3 regions of the Delftia sp. WSY_12 genome follow, and region 3 is predicted to be linked to each of the others. Evidence: predicted binding sites of a transcription regulator. Region 3 holds the regulator's gene; each other region holds the start of a gene.
What was found. Region 3 encodes FNR, which switches genes on or off when oxygen is low (the NO sensors DNR and NnrR bind a similar motif). Its sites were predicted from a motif close to TTGATNNNNATCAA; they were not measured.
Positions count from the first base shown of each region.

Region 1: the regulator FNR is predicted to act here: its motif matches at 2,452-2,465, upstream of ACF8LI_RS02095 (DASS family sodium-coupled anion symporter).
Region 2: the regulator FNR is predicted to act here: its motif matches at 2,825-2,838, upstream of ACF8LI_RS01795 (type IV pili methyl-accepting chemotaxis transducer N-terminal domain-containing protein).

Region 1 covers NZ_JBICKW010000003.1:410,502-415,820, reverse strand. Annotated here, with positions in the region: gene rpsD (30S ribosomal protein S4) at 1-144, shown strand, start outside; gene ACF8LI_RS02115 (DNA-directed RNA polymerase subunit alpha) at 257-1,255, shown strand; gene rplQ (50S ribosomal protein L17) at 1,442-1,834, shown strand; tRNA gene ACF8LI_RS02105 (tRNA-Met) at 1,856-1,932, shown strand; gene ACF8LI_RS02100 (hypothetical protein) at 2,015-2,332, opposite strand; gene ACF8LI_RS02095 (DASS family sodium-coupled anion symporter) at 2,627-4,132, shown strand; gene ACF8LI_RS02090 (alkylhydroperoxidase domain protein) at 4,145-4,732, opposite strand; gene ACF8LI_RS02085 (CMD domain protein) at 4,729-5,319, opposite strand, start outside.
Region 2 covers NZ_JBICKW010000003.1:340,887-346,205, forward strand. Annotated here, with positions in the region: gene ACF8LI_RS01785 (MFS transporter) at 1-188, shown strand, start outside; gene ACF8LI_RS01790 (response regulator) at 193-864, opposite strand; gene ACF8LI_RS01795 (type IV pili methyl-accepting chemotaxis transducer N-terminal domain-containing protein) at 893-2,791, opposite strand; gene ACF8LI_RS01800 (ChaN family lipoprotein) at 2,953-3,837, shown strand; gene ACF8LI_RS01805 (bifunctional diguanylate cyclase/phosphodiesterase) at 3,841-5,319, opposite strand, start outside.
Region 3 covers NZ_JBICKW010000009.1:234,145-239,463, reverse strand. Annotated here, with positions in the region: gene ccoG (cytochrome c oxidase accessory protein CcoG) at 1-460, shown strand, start outside; gene ACF8LI_RS05340 (FixH family protein) at 518-832, shown strand; gene ACF8LI_RS05335 (hypothetical protein) at 1,015-1,302, shown strand; gene fnr (fumarate/nitrate reduction transcriptional regulator Fnr) at 1,384-2,103, opposite strand; gene hemN (oxygen-independent coproporphyrinogen III oxidase) at 2,265-3,647, shown strand; gene ACF8LI_RS05320 (sulfite exporter TauE/SafE family protein) at 3,653-4,378, shown strand; gene ACF8LI_RS05315 (HD-GYP domain-containing protein) at 4,552-5,319, shown strand, end outside.

The DNA of each region.
Region 1 (5,319 bases), on a different contig from region 3:
CAACTGGCTGGTCAAGTCGGTTTCCCCGCATGGGTGGAAGTGTCGGCCGACAAGGCTGAAGGCACGTTCAAGAAGTCGCCTGACCGCGACGAGTTCGGTGCAGACATCAACGAATCCCTGATCGTTGAGTTGTACTCGCGTTAATTCCGCGCAGCGACATTTCTGTAAAACCGTCCCCCAGCCGCGAGGCATCGCGCTGGGGTGCTTCACCAGCCTTACCGGTGTAACGAGCCGGGGGTATTGAGAGGAAGTCTGCATGCAAACCAATTTGCTGAAGCCCAAGACGATCAATGTCGAGCAGCTTGGCCACAATCGCGCCAAAGTTGTTCTGGAGCCGTTTGAGCGTGGCTACGGCCATACGCTGGGCAATGCCCTGCGCCGTGTCCTGCTCTCGTCCATGGTGGGTTACGCAGCGACGGAAGTGACGATTGCTGGTGTGTTGCACGAGTACTCGTCCATTGACGGTGTCCAGGAAGATGTGGTCAACATCCTGCTGAACCTCAAGGGTGTGGTGTTCAAGCTGCACAACCGCGACGAGGTCACGCTCTCCCTGCGCAAGGATGGCGAAGGCGTCGTGACGGCGCGCGACATCCAGACGCCCCACGACGTGGAAATCATCAACCCTGATCATGTCATCGCCAACCTGTCGCAAGGCGGCAAGCTGGACATGCAGATCAAGGTCGAGAAGGGCCGCGGCTATGTGCCCGGCAACGTGCGCCGCTATGGCGACGAGTCCACGAAGTCGATCGGCCGTATCGTGCTGGACGCTTCGTTCTCGCCCGTCAAGCGCGTGAGCTACGCCGTCGAATCGGCCCGCGTTGAACAACGCACCGACCTCGACAAGCTGGTGGTGGAGATCGAAACCAATGGTGCGATCACTGCCGAGGACGCCGTGCGCGCCTCCGCCAAGATCCTGGTGGAACAGCTCGCCGTGTTCGCTCAGCTGGACGGCGGCGATATCGCCAGCGTCTTCGATGCTCCGGCCGGTGGCCGTGGTGCCGCAACCGCCTTTGATCCCATCTTGCTGCGTCCCGTGGACGAGCTGGAACTCACCGTGCGTTCGGCCAACTGCCTCAAGGCAGAGAACATCTACTACATCGGCGACCTGATCCAGCGTACCGAAAACGAGCTGCTCAAGACCCCCAACCTGGGTCGCAAGTCGCTCAACGAGATCAAGGAAGTCCTGGCTTCCCGCGGTCTGACGCTGGGCATGAAGCTGGAGAACTGGCCGCCTGCTGGCCTGGAAAAGCGCTAAGCACTATAATTGCGGGCTCTCCTTTTTGGAGAGCCTCAGTGCCTCGGGCAGTACCTGATACGGCTGCCCGAATTAATCAACAACTTGCGCAAATTCGGTTGAGGCAAGCTGCAGATCCGGTAACGGGTCCAGGCTTGTATCCTTGTTTGCGCAAGCCCTAATTACATATTTTAGGAATAAAGCACCATGCGTCACGGTCACGGCCTCCGCAAACTCAATCGCACCTCTTCGCACCGCCTGGCGATGCTGAAGAACATGATGAATTCGCTCATCGAGCACGAAGCCATCAAGACCACCGTTCCCAAGGCCAAGGAACTGCGCCGCGTGATCGAGCCCATGATCACCCTGGCCAAGGTCGACACCGTTGCCAACCGCCGCCTGGCATTCGACCGCCTGCGCGACCGCGACAGCGTGACCAAGCTCTTCAACGAGCTGGGCCCCCGCTTCGCAAAGCGTCCTGGTGGCTACACCCGTATCCTGAAGATGGGCTTCCGCGTGGGCGACAACGCCCCCATGGCCTTCGTGGAACTGGTCGAGCGCGCTGAAGAAGGCGCCGCCGAAGCCAAGGCAGCTGAATAATCTGCTATAATTTTAGAATACCGCGCGATGGAGCAGTCTGGTAGCTCGTTGGGCTCATAACCCAAAGGTCGGAGGTTCAAATCCTTCTCGCGCAACCAAATTGAAAAGGGCTACGACAACTGTCGTAGCCCTTTTTTCATGCCCTCGCGCCAGGGCAAAGGCCAGGCAGACAGCCCGGCATCAGCCGCCCAGCTGGTTGCCGATGCGCTGGCCCAGCCGCAGGCGCACGCGGTGGGCGATTTCCTGGGCGGCATCGGGGCTGAGCACCTCGCTGATGTGCAGCAGCTCGGTGTAGTGCATGTACAAGAGGCCGCGCAGGGTCTTGAAAGCGGCCTCGTGGTCGCCGCCGCAGACGCTGGCGTCATCGGCCAGCACGCGCTCCACCACGCCGGCCTGCAGCAGCGGGATCTTGCAGATGACGGCGTGGCGGGCGATCTCCAGGTCGATCTCCTGGAGCCGGCATTCCCATTCCTCGGGCAAGAATCGGTTGGCTGGCATGTCGGCTTTTCTCCTTTTTTCACTGCATGGGTACACCGGGGCGAAAGGCTCCCGGTCTGGGGATGCTGTCATGTGAGCGGGGCTCGGTGGCCTGGGTCGCCAGGTTTACTGGCCCGGCCTTGATGCCTGTCAAACTTCGGTGGCGCAGGCGCCCGCTGGAAGCCGGGCTCATGCTGCACTGCATCATGATGTCAGTCATGCGGCGCGGCCGCCAGTGCCCGTGCAGGCTGGTGGGCTTTTGCTCCCGGCAGGCCATGCTCTCTCGGCGCCGCTCCGGCAACGCAAAGGATCCACATGCTCGAGAAGATTGCCTCGCTGTTCCGCTACTTCAAGTCGGCCGTGCCGTTCCGGCTGGTGCCGGCGCTGATCGCCACCGCCGTGCTGTTCGGGCTGCTGCTGGTGCCCGTGCCCGAGGGGCTGACGCCCAAGGGCTGGCAGCTGGTGGCCATTTTCCTGACCACCATCGTGGCCATCATTCTCAAGGTCATGCCCATTGGCGTGATGGCCTTGATGGCCATCGTGATCGTCTCGCTGTCCCAGGTCACGTCAGGCTCGTCCAAGGGCGCAGTCACCGATGCGCTGAGCAGCTTTTCCAGCCCGCTGATCTGGTTGATCGTGGTGGCCATCCTGATCTCGCGCGGCCTCAAGAAGACGGGGCTGGGCAACCGCATCGGACTGATGTTCATCGCGCTGCTGGGCAAGCGGACCATCGGCATCGGCTACGGCCTGGCGATCTGCGAGCTGGTGCTGGCACCGTTCACGCCCAGCAACACGGCGCGCGGCGGCGGTATCGTGCACCCCATCATGAAGTCCATCGCCAATGCCTTCGAGTCGGACCCGGCCAAGGGTACGCAGGGCAAGGTGGGCACCTATCTGGCCCTGGTCAACTACCACGCCAATCCCATCACGTCGGCCATGTTCCTGACTGCCACGGCGCCCAATCCGCTGGTGGTGGACTTCGTGGCCAAGGCCACGGGCCAGGCGCTGCACCTGAGCTGGACCACCTGGGCGCTGTACATGCTGCTGCCGGGCCTGCTGTGCCTGCTGCTGATGCCGCTGGTGATCTACCTTCTGTCGCCTCCCGAACTCAAGGCCACGCCCAATGCCGTGGAGTACGCGCGCAGCGAGATGGCACGCATGGGGCCGCTGTCGGGCAAGGAGCGCGTGATGCTGGGCACCTTCGGCCTGATGCTGCTGCTGTGGGCCAACGTGCCGCAGATGCTGTTCGGGCCTGCCTTCACGCTGGACCCGACGGTGGTCGCCTTCCTGGGCCTGTTCGTGCTGATCATCACGGGCACCATCGACTGGGATGACGTGCTGTCCGAGAAAAGCGCCTGGGACACGCTGGTGTGGTTCGGCGCCCTGGTCATGCTGGCCGAGCAGCTCAACAAGCTCGGCGTGGTGTCCTGGTTCGCGGTGGGGATGAAGAACGCCATCGTCGCCAGCGGCCTGGACTGGCTGCCGGTGGCGGCAATCCTGGTGGGCGTGTTCGTGTTCTCGCACTACCTGTTCGCCAGCACCACGGCCCACATCAGCGCCATGATGCTGGCCTTCCTGACCGTGGGCGCCCAGCTGATTCCTGCCGACTATGTCGTGCCCTTCATGCTGATGATGACGGCCGGCTCGGCCATCATGATGACGCTGACCCACTACGCCACCGGCACTTCGCCCATCATCTTCGGCAGCGGCTATGTCACGCTGGGCAACTGGTGGCGCGTGGGCGCGGCCATGTGCGTGATCGAGCTGCTGGTCTTTGCCGTGCTCGGCAGCGCCTGGTGGAAGCTGCTGGGCCTGTGGTGAGGGCGAAAGCCCTCATGCGGTGGTCCGTGGCTCGCCCAGCGACAGCATGAGCCGGTTGGCCCAGTTGAAGAAGGCCGTGCCGTGCAGCACATCGGAGATGGCGGCATCGTCCAGGCCGGCGGCGCGCAGCGCATCAATGTGGGCGGGCTCCAGCGCAGGCGGCGTCTGGGTCAGCGCCACGGCCGCCGTGACGATGGCGTTCCAGCGCGGCCCCAGGTCCGTGCCCGGGCCTTCGTCGAGCAGGCGCTGCACGTCGCCGCCCCGGCGCGAGAAGTGCGTGGCAAAGCGCGCATGGACCGAGGCGCAGTAGATGCAGCCATTGGCGCGCGAGGTGGCAGCGGCCGCCAGCTCCCGCTCGGCACGCGGCAGGCCGGCGTCGGGGTTGTAGAAGATGTCCTTGTCGGTGCGCGTGCGTGCGCCCAGCGTGTCGGGGTCGCGCGCCAGCAGGCGGAAGTAGGGCGACTGCGCGCGTGAGGCATCGACCAGGCCTGCATGGTGGCGTTCGGTCAGCTCGCTTTCGTCCAGCGGCTCAATCCATGGCAGCCAGTCGAGCTGTTCCTGGGTGAAGACCTGGGGAGCGGCGGAGTTCGTTGAGGTCATGGCTGGGCTTGCAGGGTGGTGGGTTGATGGGCGGCCGGGGGCGCGGGGCGTGCAGCCAGCACGCGCAGCCCCGCCACCACGCGGATCTGGAAGGACAGGAAGGACGCCAGCTGGGACACGATGACGATGTCCGTCTCGCTCCAGCCCGCCTGTTGCAGCGCCTGCAGGGCCCCGGCGCTGGCGTCGCGCGGGTGGTAGGCCAGCAGGTGGGCATGGGCCAGCGCCGCGGCCAGGCGCGCGCCCAGCAGCGCGGCATGGGCCGGGTCCACGGCATAGGCGGGGCCGCTCTGGTCCTCGCGGCTCAGCGGGCCTGCCGGGTAGCGGCCGTACGGCCCGTGCGGGCCGCTGCCGGGCTGAAGGCTTTGTGCACGGCCCCGCACGACTTCGGATGCCACGGCGACAGCCAGTTCCGCATCTTCGGCCGCCAGCGCCTTCGCATAGAAGGCGGCGCTGCGCGGCTCGCCATGCAGCCCGGCCGTGAAGGCGGCCAGGGCCAGCCGCTCGCGCAGCGAGACCGTGCCGGGCACGGGCTCGGCGGGCGTGAACAGGGCGGCAAAACTCTGCTGGGCCTGCGTGCGCGCCTCGGT
Region 2 (5,319 bases), on a different contig from region 3:
CCTTCGACTACGGCCTGCAGGCCAGCCTGTTCGCCGCCAGCCGCATGCTGGTGCCGCTGGCCGCCGGCGTGGCGCTGGACGCCATGGGCGCAGTGGCCATGCTCACCGGCCTGACCGTGGCGGCCGCGCTGGCGTGGGTGTGGGCGCTGCGGTGTGCGGGGGATGGTTGGGCTTCAGCCACGGCGTAGCCCGCTAATCCCGCTGCCGCTCCGATGCATACACCGCCGCCTGCACGCGCGAGCTCAGGCCCAGCTTGCGCAGGATGTGTTGCACATGGATCTTGACCGTGGTCTCGGCAATGTCCAGCGTGCGGGCGATTTCCTTGTTGCTGGCGCCCCGGGCGATCTGGACCAGCACCTCTTCCTCGCGCGGGGACAGCGGCGAGGCCGGGGCCTCGTCCGGCTCGGGCGCCTGGGGCTCGGGCGCGCCCTGGGACTGGAAGGCGGCCACCAGCTTGCCCATCATCTCGGGGCTGACCACAGGCTCGCCGCGCGCGGCGCGGCGCAGGGCTTCGGACAGCAGGTCGCCGTCGATGGTCTTGAGCAGATAGCCCTGGGCGCCGTTGCGCAGCGCGGCCGCCAGGTCCTGGCCGTCCTCGCTCACGGTGAGCATGACGACGCGGCTGCCGGGCGATGCGGCCCGCAGGCCCGCGATGGCATCGACGCCCGGCACGCCCGGCAGGTGGTTGTCCAGCAGGATGACCTGGGGCGCCAGCGCGGGCACCAGGCGCAGGGCCTCGCCCGCGTCGCCGGCCTCGCCGACCACGCGCAGGCCTGCGTCCTGGGCGATGAGGGCGATCAGGCCGCGGCGGAACAGCGTGTGGTCGTCGATGACGAAGACGGAGATGGGGCTGGAGAAGGACATGGGGCGGTCTTTTTCTTGCGGGAGCGTGTCACGCGTTCGAGGGGAGGGCCTGCGCTGGCGCGCCGGCTGAGGCCGACGGCGGCAGCTCGATGAGCACGCGCGTGCCCTCGCCCGGGCGGGAGTGGACATGGACCAGCGCCTGGGCCAGCAGGGCGCGCTCGCGCATGATGCCCAGGCCCACATGCAGCGAGTCCGGCGCCACGTCGGCGGGGACGAAGCCGCAGCCGTCGTCGCTGACCTCGAAGCGCCAGGGGTGGCGCCCCACGCGCAGCTGCACATGCCTGGCCCCCGCGTGCTTGCGCACGTTGGACAGCGCCTCCTGCACCATGTGCAGCACCTGGATCTGCACATCGGGCGCCAGCGGCAGGCCCTGGCCCGTCATGCTCAGCGAGGTGGCAATGCCCGTCTGGTGCTCGAACTTGGACAGCGTGGCGCGCAGCGCGGCCTCAATGTCCTCGGCGCTGGTGCGCGTGCGGAAATGCACCAGCAGCTCGCGCACGTCGGCATAGCATTCGCGCACGCCCACTTCCAGCTCGCCCAGGCTGCGGTCGCGCGCCTCGTCGCGGCCCTTGGCCACGGCGTCGCGCAGCAGCTGGGTCTGGATCTTGAGAAAGGCCAGCGACTGGGCAATGGAGTCATGCAGCTCGCGCGCGATCAGGCCGCGCTCCTCGGCCACGGCGGCTTCGCGCTCCAGCGCCGTGGCGCGCAGGCTTTCCATGGCGCTGGCCAGGTGGCGCGCCATGGCGGACAGCAGGTCGCGCATGTCGTCCGTGAGCACCACGGTGGAGCGAAAGAACAGGTTGACCTCGCCCAACAGGCGCTGCTGCAGTTGCACGGGGATGCTGACCACGGTCTCGAAGCCGGCCTCGCGGCAGTGGGGCAGCTGCAGGTCGCTGGCCGGCGTGATGGGGATCACGCGCAGCCGCGCCTGCTCGCGCGGCTGGCCGCACAGGCAGGCGCCCGTGTGCAGGCAGTGCTCCTGCACCGACATGGACTGGGGCAGGCCGTCGCCGGCCAGCAGCACATAGCGCTCGTTGGCCTCGTCGGACCAGCGCACCGTGGCCGCATCGGCCTGGGCTGCCACACGGATCTGGCGCACGAACCCTTCGGCCAGGGCCCGGAGGCTGGCCGCCTCGGAGGCCTGCACGCTGACCGCGTACAGCGCCTGCAGCTGCTGGTGCTGCACGTTGAGGCTGGCGGTCTTCTCGCGCACCTTGTCTTCCAATTCGGCGTGCGAGCTTTGCAGCGACTGGGCCATGAGGTTGAAGCCGGCCGCCAGCTGGCCGAACTCGTCGTCCACCTCCACGCTCATGCGCGTGTCCAGGTGTCCGCGCCGCATGCGCTCCAGCGCCGAGCGCAGCTGGCCCACGGGATGCAGCACCAGCCAGTAGCTGGTGGCCATGAAGCTCACGGCCGCGATGATGGCCAGCGCCATCAGACACATCTGAAACAGGTGCAGGATGGCCGTCCAGCGCGAGAGCCGGTCCTCGATGGCTTCGACAAAGCCGTCCACCTCGCGCACGAAGGCGTCGGCGCTGCCCATGATGGCCTGCGCATCAGCCTGGTCCTCGGCCTGCCAGCGCGCGTGCAGCGCGCTCCAGTCGCGGCGTATGCGCTCGTAGCGCGCCCTGACCTCGTCGCTCCAGGGCACGAACAGCGGGCGCGACATGTCGCCGCTGCGCAGCAGGTCCAGGCTGGCGTCGAACTGCTGCGCGCGCGCCTGCCACTGCGCAGGCGCCTCGTTCTGGCGCGCCATGGCCATGCGCACCATGCTCATGCGCAGCCGCCCGGCCTCGTTCACGGCGGCCGCGCCGCCCTCCAGCTGCCAGGCCACCCACAGCGTGAAGCCGATCGATGCTACGGCCGCCAGCAGGCAGGCCGCGCCCATGAGCAGCAGCTTGGTCGAAAGCGAGGGCTTGCCATGCATGGTCGCACTGTAGCCACGGCACATTTGCGCGTCTTGACCTGAATCAAGCGCCACCCGTTTGCGCCGTGCCCCCGCCCCGATTCCTAGGATCCTTTCAACTGCCCCCAATGCCCACAGGGCCTATGGGGGCCCCGGGCAAGGCCAGTGTTTAGCATGGGGCCATGCAAGTCCGCTCCATCCCCCGCCCCTTCATCCGCACCCCGCGCCTTGCCGGCCTGGCTGCGGCCGCATGGCTGGCGGCAGCCCTTGCCGGCTGCGCCAGCTCCTCCACACCGGCGCGGGACTGGACGCAGCAGCTGCAGCGCTGGTCCGACGCACCTCTGGTGCTGCTGGGCGAGCAGCACGATGCGGCGGCCCACCAGGCCTGGCAACAGGCCACGGTGCAGCAGCTGGCCACGCAGGAGCGCCTGGCCGCGCTGGTGATCGAGATGGCGCCGCGCACGGGCTCCACGGCCAGCCTGGCGCGCGATGCCTCCGAGGACGCTGTGCAGCAGGCCCTGCAATGGCAGGACGCCGCCTGGCCCTGGCCGCGCTACCGCGGCGTGGTCATGGCCGCCGTGCGCGCAGGCGTGCCCGTGCTGGGCGGCAACCTGCCCCGCGCCGACATGAAGCAGGCCATGCGCAACCAGAACCTGGACACCCACCTGCCGCCCGAAGCCTGGCAGCGCCAGCTCGACGCCATCCGCGAAGGCCACTGCGGCCTGCTGCCCGACACCCAGCTGGCGCCCATGGCCCGCATCCAGCTGGCCCGCGACGCCAGCATGGCCGAGGTGGCCAGGGCCGCAGTCAAGCCCGGCAAGACCGTGCTGTTGGTGGCCGGGCGCGGCCACGTACTGCGCGGCGTGGGCATTCCCACCTGGCTGCCCGAGGCCGCAGGCGCCAAGGTGGCCGTGGCGCAGGCGGGGGAGACATCGGTGGCGCAGGCCTCGGATGTGGATTGGCTGCAGAAGACGGATGCCCTGCCCGCCAAGGACCACTGCGCAGAGCTGCGCGAGAAGTTCAGGAACCCGCCGGCACCGCGGGCGGATGCGGGTCGGGTGGACTGAGCTTCACCCCTGCACGGCCCACATCCCCTCGTTGCCCGAGACCCACTCGCCGAACGCCTGCGCAGGCATGGGCTTGCTGCACAGATAGCCCTGGAAGAAGTCGCACCCCTTGCCGCGCAGGAATGCCAGCTGCTCGGCCGTCTCCACGCCCTCGGCCAGCACCTTCAGCCCCATGGCATGCCCCAGCGCGATCACCGACCCGCTGATGGCCATGTCGTCGGCGCTGTGCGGGATGTCGCGGATGAAGCCCTGGTCGATCTTGAGCAGGTCCAGCGGGAAGCGCTTGAGGTGGGCCAGCGAGGAATAGCCGGTGCCGAAGTCGTCGATGGCCAGCCGCAGGCCCTGGGCGCGCAGGCGGCGCATGACGGCCAGGGCCTCCTCGGGGCGCTCGGCCAGGGCGCTTTCGGTGATCTCCAGCTCCAGGCAGTGCGGAGCGAAGCCCGTGGCGGCCAGCGCGTCGGCGGTGGCACCGGCGATGTCGGTCAGCAGGAACTGGTGCAGCGAGACATTGACCGCGATGGTCATCTCGGGCAGGCCCTGATCGCGCCAGCGCTGGCCCTGGGCGCAGGCCTCGCGCAGCACCCACAGGCCCAGCGCGCCGATGACGCCCGAGCTTTCGGCCACGGGAATGAAGCGTGCCGGGGAGATGAGGCCCTCGTCCGGGTCCAGCCAGCGCACCAGGGCCTCGGCGCCCACCAGGCGGCCAGTGGCCAGGTCGATCTGGGGCTGGAAGTACAGGCGCAGGTGGCCCAGGTCTATGGCCTGCCGCAGCCGTGCCTCCATGGCCAGGCGCTCGCGCGCGGCCGAGGTCATGTCTTCCTCGAAGAAGCACCAGGCACGGCCGCTGCGCGACTTGGCGCCGTAGACGGCCGCATGCGCGCCCTGCAGCAGGTCCTGGGCATTGCCGGCATGGGAGGGGTACATGCAGATGCCCACGCTGACGCCGGCCATGACGGACAGGCCGTCCGGCGAGCTCCAGGGCTGGCCGGCCGCCGCGATCAGTTGCCGTGCACGGGCGATGGCGTCGCCGCGCTCGCTCATGCCCTTGCACAGCACGGCCAGTTCGTCACCGGCCATGCGACCTATGAGGTCCTGGGGACCCAGGGAATCGTGCACACGGGCGGCGATGTGGCGCAGCACCTGGTCGCCGATGGCGTGGCCGTAGCTGTCGTTGACGTCCTTGAAGCGATCGATGTTCAGCAGCATCACGGCCAGCGTGCCCTGCTCGGCGGCCGCCTCGGCCACGGCGTCTTCCAGCAGCGCTGTGAAGCGCACGCTGTTGGGCAGGCCGGTGAGCATGTCGCGGTGGGCCAGGAATTCGAGCTGGGCCTCGCGCGCCTTCTCGGCCGAGATGTCGGTGAACATGCACACGTAGTGCGTGACCTTGCCTTGTGCGTCCTTGACAGCGCTGAGCGACATGCGCTCGGGAAAGACCTCGCCGTTCTTGCGGCGGTTCCAGATTTCGCCCTGCCAGTGGCCCGT
Region 3 (5,319 bases):
CGCCATGGCCGGCCTGTGGCGGCGGGCCCAGGTGCTGCGCCGCATCTTCCGTCCGCGCGTGCTGGTCTACTCGGCCGTGCTGATCGGCCTGAGCATGGCCATGATCGTGAGCCTGGCGCTGCGCCAGTCGGTCAAGGTCGACGTGATACGCGACCGGGCATCGCTGTCGCGCATCGTCGCGGGCGGCAAGCTGGAAAATGTCTACCGCCTGCAGATCATGAATGCCACCGAGCAGGCCCAGCGCTACCGCATCAGCGCCCATGGCCTCGACGGGCTGGGGCTGGCGTCCGAGCAGGAGGTCGAGGTCGGCCCGGCCGAGACGCGCGGCATTGCGGCGCGGCTGCAGATTCCCTACGGTTCCGCCGAGCCGGGCTCGCACACAGTATTCTTCGATATCGATGCCGTGCATTCAGGCGCGGGACGCGCGTCCGAAAAGGCCGTCTTCCTGGTGCCCCGGTGATATGTCTGGCCGGTGCCGCCCAGGCTGCGCCGGCTGTTTGAAAGAAAGAGGTTATCCATGTCTTCCAGTCCCGCAGTCTCCGCGCCCGCCACGGCCCCTTCGCATCCGGACGCCGGCAAGCCCTGGTGGAAGTTCGCCCATGTCTGGCTCGTGGTGGCCGGCCCGGCCGCCGTCGTGGTGGCTGGCGTGGTCACGGCCGTCATTGCGATCAATGGCGCCGATCCCGTGATCGATCCTGACTATTACCGCAATGGCATCACCATCAACGAGCGTGCCGATGGCGTGCGTGAAGTGCCCAAGAGCCTGGCGCCCGCGGTCACCGGCCGCAACCACGCGGCCACGCCCGCGCAGGACCATCCCACGGACCGCTGAACGCAGGAAAATGCCGTGCACAAGGCCGCAGTCGCGGCCTTTTTTGCATGGTGGATGGCATCTCCAGCATGCGCGAGGGCCAAGGGTTTCCTACAGGCAGTGCAGGGTGCGCAGGGCTTGGCACGGTGCGAGGGCGGCGCGCACAATGAAAGCCACCCCTCGACAGCTCAAGGAGATCGCTGATGTTGGCCCAACGCTGGATGTGGATTGCCTGGCCGGCCTTTCTGGCCGCCGCCGTGATGGAGATGCTGGTATTCGCCTTCGTGGACCCGCTGGAGCTGCACTGGCTCGGCGACCTGGGCTGGTCGCGGCAGGGAATCTACACGCTGGCCTTCTTCGCCTTCTGGGGTGTGACCATGCTGTCCAGCCTCATGACCACCATGCTGGGACGCTCCACGCACGATCTCAACGACGGCGTGGTCTCCGAGCCGGACCCAAATCTGGCCATGCAGGGCCTGGGGCGCGATTGAACCTGCGTGCACTGCAATGGCAATGAACAAGGCCCGCGATCGCGGGCCTTGTTCATTGCCGGGGGGCGGGGTCTTGCGGCCTCACTGGCACTGCTGGCTGTTGACGATGCGCTTGAGCGCGTCCGTGTCCAGGATGCGCAGATGGCGCTGGCGCACCTCGATGATGTTTTCCTCGGCAAACTTCGAGAAGGTGCGGCTCACCGTCTCCAGCTTCAGGCCCAGGTAGCTGCCGATTTCCTCGCGCGTCATGCGCAGCACCAGTTCCGACTTGGAAAAGCCCCGGGCGTGCAGGCGCTGCACCAGGTTGAGCACGAAGGCGGCCAGGCGCTCCTCGGCACGCATGCTGCCCAGCAGCAGCATCACGCCATGCTCGCGCACGATCTCGCGGCTCATGACCTTGTGCACATGGTTTTGCAGGGCCGTGACCTCGCGCGACAGGTCCTCCAGCTTGTCGAAGGGCATGACGCAGACCTCGGCGTCTTCCAGCGCGACCGCATCGCAGGTGTGGTGGTCGTTGACGATGCCATCCAGGCCGATGATCTCGCCGGCCATCTGAAAGCCCGTGACCTGGTCGCGCCCGTCCTCGGTGGCCACGCAGGTCTTGAAGAAGCCCGTGCGGATGGCGTACAGCGAGGTGAAGGACTCACCGTTGCGAAACAGCAGGCCGCCGCGCTTGACCTTGCGGCGCGTGGCCACGATGTCGTCGATGCGCTGCATCTGCTCGGCATCCAGGCCCATGGGCATGCACAGCTCGCGCAGGTTGCAATTGGAACAGGATGCTTTGATGGTCTGAAGGTTCATGGAGTAAACATCAGCGGCGCAGCAGTGCGCCGGCGGTGACCTCGTGGATGGCGATGAGTTGGATCAAATTGTCGCAGCACTGCCGCGAACAACTCTTGATATGAGTCAAGGACGCGGCCAATGGGCTGCGGCACAGTGGACGACATTAGAGGAAAAAACCCATGACCGCTGTCACCCCAGAGCTGCTGCGTCGCTTCGACGTACCGGGGCCCCGATACACCTCGTTCCCCACGGCCGATCGTTTCGTGGAGGCTTTCGGTGCTGAAGACTATATCCTGGCACTTGAGCACCGCAAATCGAGTACCGCAGCGCGGGCCATGCCTTTGTCGCTGTATGTGCATGTGCCGTTCTGCGAGTCGCTGTGCTACTACTGCGCCTGCAACAAGATCGTGACGCGCCACCACGATCGCGCGGCCGTCTACCTGGACTACCTGGCGCGCGAGATGGCCTTGCACACGGCCCATTGCGGCAAGGGCCAGGCCGTCAGCCAGTTGCACCTGGGCGGCGGCACGCCCACCTTCTTCTCGGACGATGAGCTGCGCACGCTGATGGCCCTGCTGCGCGAGCATTTCAAGCTGGAGCCGGGCGGCGAATACTCCATCGAGGTCGATCCGCGCACCGTCAGCGTCGAACGCCTGGCCGTGCTCAAGGAGCTGGGCTTCAACCGCCTGAGCTTCGGCGTGCAGGACTTCGACGAACAGGTGCAGATCGCCGTGCACCGCGTGCAGCCGGCCGAGCAGGTGTTCGCGCTGGTGGCAGCCGCACGGCAGCTGGGCTTTGCCTCCATCAACGTGGACCTGATCTACGGCCTGCCCAAGCAGACGCCCGAGTCCTTCGAGCGCACGCTGGCCCAGGTCAATGCGCTGCGGCCCGACCGCATCGCGCTCTATGCCTATGCCCACCTGCCCGAGCGCTTCAAGCCGCAGCGGCGCATCGCGGCCGAGGACCTGCCCCAGGGCGCCGACAAGCTGGCCATGCTCTCGCGCTCCATCGCGGCCTTCATGGACGGCGGCTATGTCTACGTGGGCATGGACCACTTCGCCTTGCCCGAGGACGCGCTGGCCGTGGCCAAGCGCCAGGGCCGGCTGCATCGCAACTTCCAGGGCTACAGCACCCAGCCCGACTGCGACCTGATTGCGCTGGGCGTGTCGGCCATCGGCAAGGTGGGGGCCAGCTACAGCCAGAACGCCAAGACGCTGGAGGAGTACTACGACGCCATCGACGCCGGCCACCTGCCCGTGGTGCGCGGCCTGGCACTGTCGCGCGATGATCTGGTGCGGCGCGCCGTCATCATGGCCATCATGTGCCAGGGCGCCGTGCTGTTCGAGCCCATGGAGCAGGCCTGGCTGCTGGGCTTTCGCGAGTATTTCGCCCCCGAGCTGGCGGCGCTTCAGGACCTGCAGGCCAAGGGGCTGGTGCAGATCAGCGACGAGGGATTCCAGGTCACGCCCATGGGCTGGTACTTCGTGCGTGGCGTGGCCATGCTGTTTGACCGATATCTGCAGGCCGACAAGAACCGGGCGCGGTTTTCGAGGATCATCTAGGCCCCATGCTGTTGTCGCTGCTCTGGACCGCTTTGATCATGGGGCTCGTCGGCGGGCCCCATTGCCTTGCCATGTGCGCCGCGCCCTGCGGCGTGGTCACGGGCGGGGCGGGGCAGGGCACGGTACAGGGTGGTGGGCAGGTGGTCGCCGTCCATGGACTGCAAAGCCGGCTGTGGCTGCGCACGGCGCTGTTCCATGGCGGGCGGCTGGCCGGCTATGCCAGCCTGGGCGCTGCCTCGGCGCTGGCCATGGAAAGCCTGTCCTGGCTCACCAGCCAGACCACGGCGCTGCAGCCGTTCTGGACGCTGACCCATGTCGCCGTGATGGCCTGGGGCCTGGCCATGATGGTGCAGGCCCGCCAGCCCGCCTGGCTGGAGTCTGCGGGCCGCGCCGCCTGGCGGCGCGTGCAGCCCTGGGTGTCCGCCCCTGGCGGCACGCTGGCGGCGGGCTATGCCTGGGCGCTCATGCCCTGCGGACTGCTGTATTCGGCCGTGCTGGTCGCCGCGCTCAGCGGTGGCCCCTTGCAGGGCGCATCGGCCATGGCGGCCTTTGGCGTGGGCAGCGGGCTGTGGCTGGTGGCCGGCCCCTGGCTGTGGCGGCTGGGCCGCCAGCGCCTGAACGGCCTGCGTGCCGAATGGGGCACGCGGCTGGCCGGCCTGATGCTGGTGGGCGTGGCCGTGTGGGCGCTGTGGATGGACCTGATCTACAAGCCCAGTCTCTGGTGCCGATGAACAACAGCGGGGGACAGACTTGGTCCTGAGGGTCGCGGATTGCCTGCAAGGCCCTCAGAACTGGAGATAATGCCCGAATCATCGGCTTACATTTGCCGATTCCTTCAGCCTCGGGGCCGTTGCCGCGCGTGAACCATTCCGTCCTCATCGATATCCGAGACCTCCGTCCGGGCATGTTTGTCCAGCTCGATGTTGGATGGCTGAACCATCCCTTTCCGGTCAGCAGCTTCAAGATCACCTCCAGCGCACAGATCCAGACCCTGAAATCCCTGGGCCTGGAGGCGGTGCGCTGCGTTCCGCACAAAAGCGACGCCTGGCCGGCCGAGGTGCGCACTCCTCCGCCGCAGCCGCTGCCCGCTGTGGCGGCCGCTGCAGCCGAGCCCGCCGAGGAACCTGCACCCGCAGCGCCGCTGCTGCTGTCCGTGCCCAACTGGCGCGGCCGGCTGGAGGACTGCAATGCGCGCTTTCAGAAGGTGGAGCGTGGCTATGTGGCCATCGAAACCACCCTTGCCAGCGCGCCCGAGCAGGCGCGCATGCCCACCGAAGCCCTGGTCGACGGCTGCCTGGCCGAACTGGCCGGCCCGCAGGACGTGGCGATTCACCTCCTGTCCGATGGCGTGGGCAGCAACCAGAGCGTGCACGCCGTCAACGTGACCGTGCTCGGCCTGCTGCTGGGCCGGGCCCTGGGCCTGGAGGCTGTGCTGCTGCGCGACCTGGGCCTGGCGGCGCTGCTGCACGATGCCGGCAAGCCGGTGGCCGGCGCCGAAGGCATGCACGGCCTGGCCCTGGAGTCTTCCGTGCCCGACGCGCTGCGCGACCGCTACGAGCGCCATGTGGGTGAATCGGTGGCCATCGCCATGCGCATGGGCCTGTCGGCCCAGGTCACCACCGCCATCGCACAGCACCATGAATGGGCCGACGGCACGGGATTCCCGCTGAGC